DNA from 3 places in the Lachnoclostridium sp. Marseille-P6806 genome. Region 3 is predicted to be linked to each of the others. Evidence: predicted binding sites of a transcription regulator. Region 3 holds the regulator's gene; each other region holds the start of a gene.
What was found. Region 3 encodes Rex, which represses fermentation and respiration genes when NADH is low (regulators of the CRP and FNR family bind a similar motif). Its sites were predicted from a motif close to ATTGTTAANTANTTAACAAT; they were not measured.
Positions count from the first base shown of each region.

Region 1: a site for Rex is predicted at 804-823, ahead of fucO (lactaldehyde reductase). Genes of this name have one in related genera too.
Region 2: a site for Rex is predicted at 1,383-1,402, ahead of ACESON_RS09510 (phosphoenolpyruvate carboxykinase (ATP)). Genes of this name have one in related genera too.

Region 1 is NZ_CAXSLG010000001.1:191,030-193,304, reverse strand. It holds gene ACESON_RS00835 (TetR/AcrR family transcriptional regulator C-terminal domain-containing protein) at 138-704, shown strand; gene fucO (lactaldehyde reductase) at 894-2,042, shown strand.
Region 2 is NZ_CAXSLG010000006.1:133,769-136,043, forward strand. It holds gene ACESON_RS09510 (phosphoenolpyruvate carboxykinase (ATP)) at 1-1,324, opposite strand, end outside; gene ACESON_RS09515 (pectinesterase family protein) at 1,591-2,275, shown strand, end outside.
Region 3 is NZ_CAXSLG010000002.1:288,402-290,676, forward strand. It holds gene ACESON_RS03395 (NAD(P)H-hydrate dehydratase) at 1-1,039, opposite strand, end outside; gene ACESON_RS03400 (redox-sensing transcriptional repressor Rex) at 1,144-1,857, opposite strand; gene ACESON_RS03405 (DUF6020 family protein) at 1,971-2,275, opposite strand, start outside.

The DNA.
Region 1 (2,275 bases), on a different contig from region 3:
GCGGAAACCAGGAACCGGCGAAGACCAGCTCCTAATTGAGGCAGAAGGTAAACGAGGGACTGCCAGAAGCAATAAATAAAAAACATACAGGACAGAAAAATAGAGATAAAAACCGGAACGGCAGGGGAGGAAACGGGATGGCAGAACAGGAAAAGGGCCTGAATACAAAGTACAAGCTGGCGGCCTCTATTAAGGAGTGTATGAAAACAACGCCGGTAGATCGGATTACAGTAAAGGATATTGTGGAGGGCTGCGGTCTGACACGCCAGACCTTTTATCGGAATTTTAAGGACAAGTATGATTTGATCAACTGGTATTTTGACAAGCTGGTGCTTCAGTCCTTTGAACAGATTGGTGTGGGACATACTGTAGGGGAGAGTCTGACCCAGAAGTTTGAGTTTATCCGCAGTGAGAAGGCGTTTTTTACAGAGGCATTCCGTTCTGATGATTACAACTCAGTTAAAGAGCATGATTTTGAACTGATTCTGCAGTTTTATATCAGTCTGATAGCAAGAAAGACCAGCCGTCCCTTAAGTGAGGAACTGGAATTTCTGTTGGAAATGTATTGTCGAGGTTCTGTCTATATGACAGAAAAATGGGTTCTGGGAGGAATGAAGGACTCTCCGGAACAGATGTCCTATAAACTGGTAGAGGCAATGCCTCCCAAGCTGGAAAAGGTTTTTTCAGAGCTGGGGCTGCTTTAGAATATTGTACTCAATGCATAATGATATTTGTGAAGATCTGACAAAAATAAGAAGAAAGTGACAAAGCTTGTGTTTTGTCACTTTCTTTTTTTTCTATACATTGTTAAAATAATGACAGTACATGAAGCAATCAGAAGCAGCTCCAGAAAGAACCTGCTCTGATCCATATCCCAAAGGAGGATTTTTATTATGGCGAACAGAATTGTTTTAAATGAGACATCTTATCATGGCGCAGGTGCCATTAAAGAAATTCCGGCAGAGGTAAAAACAAGAAGTTTTGCAAAGGCATTTGTATGCTCTGACCCGGATTTGATTAAATTTGGTGTAACTAAGAAGGTAACAGACGTTCTGGACGAGGCCGGACTGGCATATGAGATTTACTCTGATATTAAGCCAAATCCCACTATTGAAAACGTGCAGACAGGTGTTGCTGCATTTAAGGCATCCGGCGCAGACTATATTATTGCAATTGGCGGCGGTTCTTCCATGGATACTGCAAAGGCAGTGGGTATTATTATTACCAATCCGGAATTTGCAGATGTAAGAAGTTTAGAGGGCGTTGCTCCCACCAAGAAGCCCTGCGTGCCGATTATTGCAGTTCCTACTACAGCAGGTACCGCAGCAGAGGTTACCATTAACTATGTTATTACAGATGTAGAGAAAAAGAGAAAATTCGTTTGTGTAGATACCCATGATATTCCTGTTATTGCTGTTATTGATCCGGATATGATGGCATCTATGCCAAAGGGACTGACCGCAGCAACCGGTATGGATGCTCTGACCCACGCAATTGAGGGATATATTACCAAGGGCGCATGGGAAATGACCGATATGTTCCATCTGAAAGCGATCGAGATTATTTCCAAATCTCTGCGGGGCGCAGTTGACAATACGCCGGAGGGCCGCGAGGGAATGGCTCTGGGACAGTATGTAGCTGGTATGGGCTTCTCCAATGTTGGTCTTGGAATTGTTCATTCTATGGCACATTCTCTGGGCGCTGTTTATGATACTCCTCACGGTGTGGCAAATGCAATCCTGCTTCCTACCATTATGGAGTACAACGCTCCCTGCACTGGAGACAAGTACAAATATATTGCAAAAGCCATGGGTGTTGAGGGTACAGACAGCATGACACAGGAGGAGTACCGCAAGGCAGCTGTTGACGCAGTGAAGAAGCTGTCTGCTGACGTAGGCATCCCTGCTGACTTAAAGGCGATTGTAAAAGAAGAGGATCTGGATTTCTTATCTGAGTCTGCATTTGCAGATGCATGCTGTCCGGGCAACCCGAGAGATACCTCTGTTGCAGAGATCAAGGAGCTTTACAAATCTCTGATGTAGGAAAAGTTCGGATATCCGAAAAACGTTTTTAACAAAATAGAGGGTGAATTTTCCTGGGGATTTTACAGAATAACGAAAATTTATTCTGTAAAGTCCCCTTTTTGACATTATGTTCAGAAAATAAAAATAGAAATTGTGGGATTGTCCATTGAATAAAACCGGTGGATCGTATAAAATGATTTTATGGTAGAAAAATTTTATACACAGGCTGATATATTTTCGTAACTGAACTG
Region 2 (2,275 bases), on a different contig from region 3:
TACGGAACGGGTTTGCATAAGGAACTACAACCAGCTTGTTGGGATCTGCACCAGGAGCCAGACGCTCTGCGGAAGAACGCTTGGTAGCCAGGGTTGCGCCCATAACAGATGCCAGAGAAGCACCTTTCAGTTTTACTACCGGCGGAATGGTCGGGTCTTTCATAATCCAGAAAATAGCATTAACCGGAGACTCGATCTTGTCCACACGGTTCGGGGACCACAGTTTGGACTTGATAGCACGTCCGTTACCGTTACGGATATCCTCAGTTACCAGCTGAAGCTTGCCGTCCTCATCCAGAGTTGCGGAGCAGTTCTGTGCAGTCAGCAGATACTGGTTGTCCGGGCAGCCGGTGGGGTAGTCTGCAGTCTTATCGAAATAAGTCGGCTCCAGTGCGATAGATGCGCAGGTATCGGTATTGATGATAAATGCATCATCATGCAGAACCTTGATATCGTACTTGCCGCCATGCTTTGCATGAGTCAGAGTGGATTTTCCGGAGCCGGACAGTCCGTATACAGATGCAACGAACTTGCTGCCGTCAGCCAGGGTGTACTCTTTCTGTCCACCGTGGCAGGAAGCGTAGCCGTTGCGGTTTGCAATAGCCCATGCCATGGTCAGGGTACCCTTCTTGTGCTCACCAAAATATCTCATACCCAGAATGCAGGCGCAGTTGGTCTCGGTGTTAAAGTAGCACAGAGTCTTCTTCTGCGGGTCAGACAGGCAGTCCAGAGATACATTCGGACGATCGGAACCGTTCCACTGCGGATCGGAGAAAATGTAGATATCAGCTTCCTTGCCGTCGCCTACCGGCTTGGAATTCTTGTACATCTTTACATACTCATCAGACATATACTGGAAGTTCAGCATCCAGTTATACATAATATTCTCTTCGCCTTCCGGAATCAGCAGATGTGCCTTTACCATGAATTCCGGATCCAGGCCTACAAATACCTCTGCATGATACATGGTTTTCCAGCGGCTCTCATAAACAGCGTCCATAGCCACCAGATCCAGAGCAGCACAGTCTACTCCTGGCTCGCCGGAAATACGGCGTGCGGTAGCATAACGTCCAGTAATGGCGCCATCGTTAAATAACAGAACCTTTGCATCCTTGTCAAGACCGAACTCTTCACCTCTGTATACAGGCATATCGGTTACAATGGTTCCTGGAGAATTTTTTGCTAACTCATATGCTTCTTTTAAAGTATTTACTTTAATAACATTGTTGCCGTAGAAAGCAGCTTCGATAATGGATCTGGTTTTAGAAAAACCAGGCTTGCCTTTTCCGATTTCACTGATTGGATAGTACGCTTTTGTTGACATTCTACATCCTCCTTAATCTAAAAACTTCTTAAATCGAAATTTGTCTTCATTATCTCACTTTGTGAATTAAAAGTCAATATTTTCGGCAATAAAATATAAGAAAATTAATATAGGGGCAATAAGCTGTGCATTATGTATACAATATCTATTCTTTTGACAGAAAATATGATATACTCTCTTTGGAAGGCATCACAAATTTCGTTCTCTTTCACAGGCAGCTGCTTTCCCTGCCTGTCAGATTATTTTACAGAAAGCAGGAACCATTTATGAATCAGAATATCCAGAAAGAATATCACATTTCCCAAGACGGAAGCGGAGACTTTCGCAGTCTTTTTGAGGCGCTGTCAGCCCTGCAAAGCTCAGAATTTCCAGAAGAAGCCAATCAGGCAGAAAACCTGCCTGCAGCCCCGGATTTTCGAAGCTCAGGCGGAGATACAGAGCCGGTTGTACTTTTTCTTCATGCCGGAATTTACCGGGAGCGAATTGTCATTTTAAGACCGGGAATCACCATTATCGGAGACGATCCCCAAACTACTGTCATTACCGGCGGTCTCTATGCCCGAATGCCTATGGAAGATATTGGAAAACGCGGAACCTTCCGCACCTACTCCTGCCTCATTGCAGCTCACGACATCACCTTTAAAAATGTTACCTTTGAAAACAGCTCCGGAATAGGCCCTGACGTGGGACAGGCTCTGGCTCTGTACGCCGACGGAGATCGGCTTGTTTTTGAAAACTGCCGTTTTCTCGGCAATCAGGATACACTTTTTACAGCTCCTCTCCCGCCAAAAGAGATCGAGGCAAACGGCTTTGTAGGGCCGGGCCAAAAGCTTCCCAGAGTTTTCGGACGCCACTATTATAAAAACTGCTACCTGGAGGGAGACATTGATTTCATATTCGGCGGAGCAACCGCATATTTTGAAAACTGTGAACTGTTTTCAAAATATATTA
Region 3 (2,275 bases):
CGGCCCAGCGGCACTGTTTTTCCAGAAAAAGTTTTCCTTCCTCCAGAGAAAGCTCCTCCGGATCGTAGGTTTCCACAATGGCTTCGGGAAGCTGATTTTGAAGAATTTCCCGGTTTTCCGGAACGGTAAGAAGCTTTACCAGTCCAGCACCTGTTCGGTAGGCAGCCAGTCCGCTTAAATAGGCAGCTCCGCACATTCCCCGGCTTCCTGCAACAATCAGTACCCTTCCGAATGTTCCCTTATTTCCATCTGCCTGCCTATTTCTCAGCCGTTCCAGTTCAGACGGCTCCGGCACCAGTCCATCCCATCCAGAATACTCCAGGCTGTCTTCTGTAAAACCAATATCTGCCGTCCTGACCTGTCCGGCAAAGCCTTTGCCCGGATACAAAAGCAGGCCTGTTTTTTCAAATCCAAAGGTCACCGTTATGTCTGCAGCCAGGGCAGTTCCCATCACTGCTCCTGTAGCAGAATGAATGCCGGAAGGAATATCCACAGCAGTCACCTGTATTTTTCCTGCCTGCTTTTTCTCCTGGAGGTACTCCAGAAGCCGAAAACCGGAGCCCTCCACCGGACGGGAAAGCCCTATTCCGAAAATACCGTCAATGACCACCGGCCATCTGCCTTCCTCCATCTCCTGCTTCCAGAGAACTTCCCCCTTTTGGCCTTCCCAGACCATAGGAATCTGAAGCTTCTCTGCAATTTTCTGCTGAAGCCGGTTTTCCTGGGTAGCCTGTTCCGGATTTCCCCATAGAAGAATCTTTACCCGATATCCCCACCCCTTTAAAATGCGGGCTGCTGCGATTCCGTCTGCGCCGTTATTCCCCATACCGCAAACTGCCAGAATTCCAGAATTCTCTGCAGCGCTCCAGGAAATCTGTCCGGAAATCGCCAGGTCTCTCCGGTTGGATAAAAGGTTCTTTGCTTCTTCTGCCACTGCCAGAGCTGCCCGTTCCATCAGCACCACAGAGGGAATTCCTATTCTCTGAATCGTATCCTGGTCGATCTGCTTCATCTGTGCTCCTGTCACCACATACCTCATATCCTCTCCTCCTAAAGACTCCATCTCCGATCATACACAAACTGCCGGCAGCCCAGGAAGCTTCCTTCCTGTCCGCCGGCAGATGCCCTTGTTTCCTCCTTAAATCACTGATTTGCTTCATCCTTCAGTGATTTACCTGCTTTCAAGGCCGCCCTTTCCCGTTCCTTCTCTCTCTGCTTTTCCTTCCGATCCTCCAGGCTGCACACCCGGTAGGACAGACGCATAAGGCTCTCTGAAAGATGTACGTTCTCAACAACTACATCCTCCGGCACATTCAAATCCACATGTGCAAAATTCCAGATAGCCTTAATCCCCGCCTTTACCAGCCGCTCTGCAATCTCAGGCGCCTTTGTCTTAGGGATCGTCAGCGCAGCCATCTGAACATCGTTATCCTTGATAAACTGCTCCAGATCATCTACCCCGCGAATCTCGATTCCCCTGACAACAAGACCGATCAGTCTGGGATTGATATCAAACATACCTTTAATGATAAATCCGCGCTTTTCAAAATTAGCATAATTGGCAATCGCCTGCCCAAGATTTCCTGCACCAATAATAATCATATGATGCTGTCGGTCAATTCCCAAAATTTTTCCAATTTCCGTATAAAGATATTTAACATTATAGCCGTAGCCCTGCTGACCAAATCCTCCAAAATTATTCAAATCCTGGCGAATCTGAGATGCAGTTACTTTCATTCGAACACTCAGCTCATTGGATGAAATTCGTTCCACTCCAGATTCCAATAATTCTCCAAGGTATCGATAATACCGGGGAAGCCGCGTAATCACAGCCTTTGATATTTCTCTTCCCTCCATGCTTGCCTACTCTCCTGTCTGTCACATATTCGGATGCTGAGCACCCTGTTCATCTAGCTTACATTATACCCGTTTGAGATTTTTCTGTCAAATGCGTTTTCACCATCTTGAAATCATTCCTCCCTTTTTCCGTAAAACACAGCACTCCACAGCACAGGTACACAGAGCATGATTCCCGCCATATACCGTACCAGAATACAGGGACCCGGAGCAAGGGATATCAGATATCCAAGCAAAATTCCCACAGGTGTCAGCCATCTGTACCTTCTTCTTCCAATCAAAAGCCCGCCGCAGAGTACCACTGCCCAGGAATAAAAGGAGGTGTAAAAAGGAATGGACAGCACTGGCAGCTTCTCCTTCAAATTATCATTCTGAAACCACAGATACCAGGGCTTTAACATCGGAAGACGACTCTCCT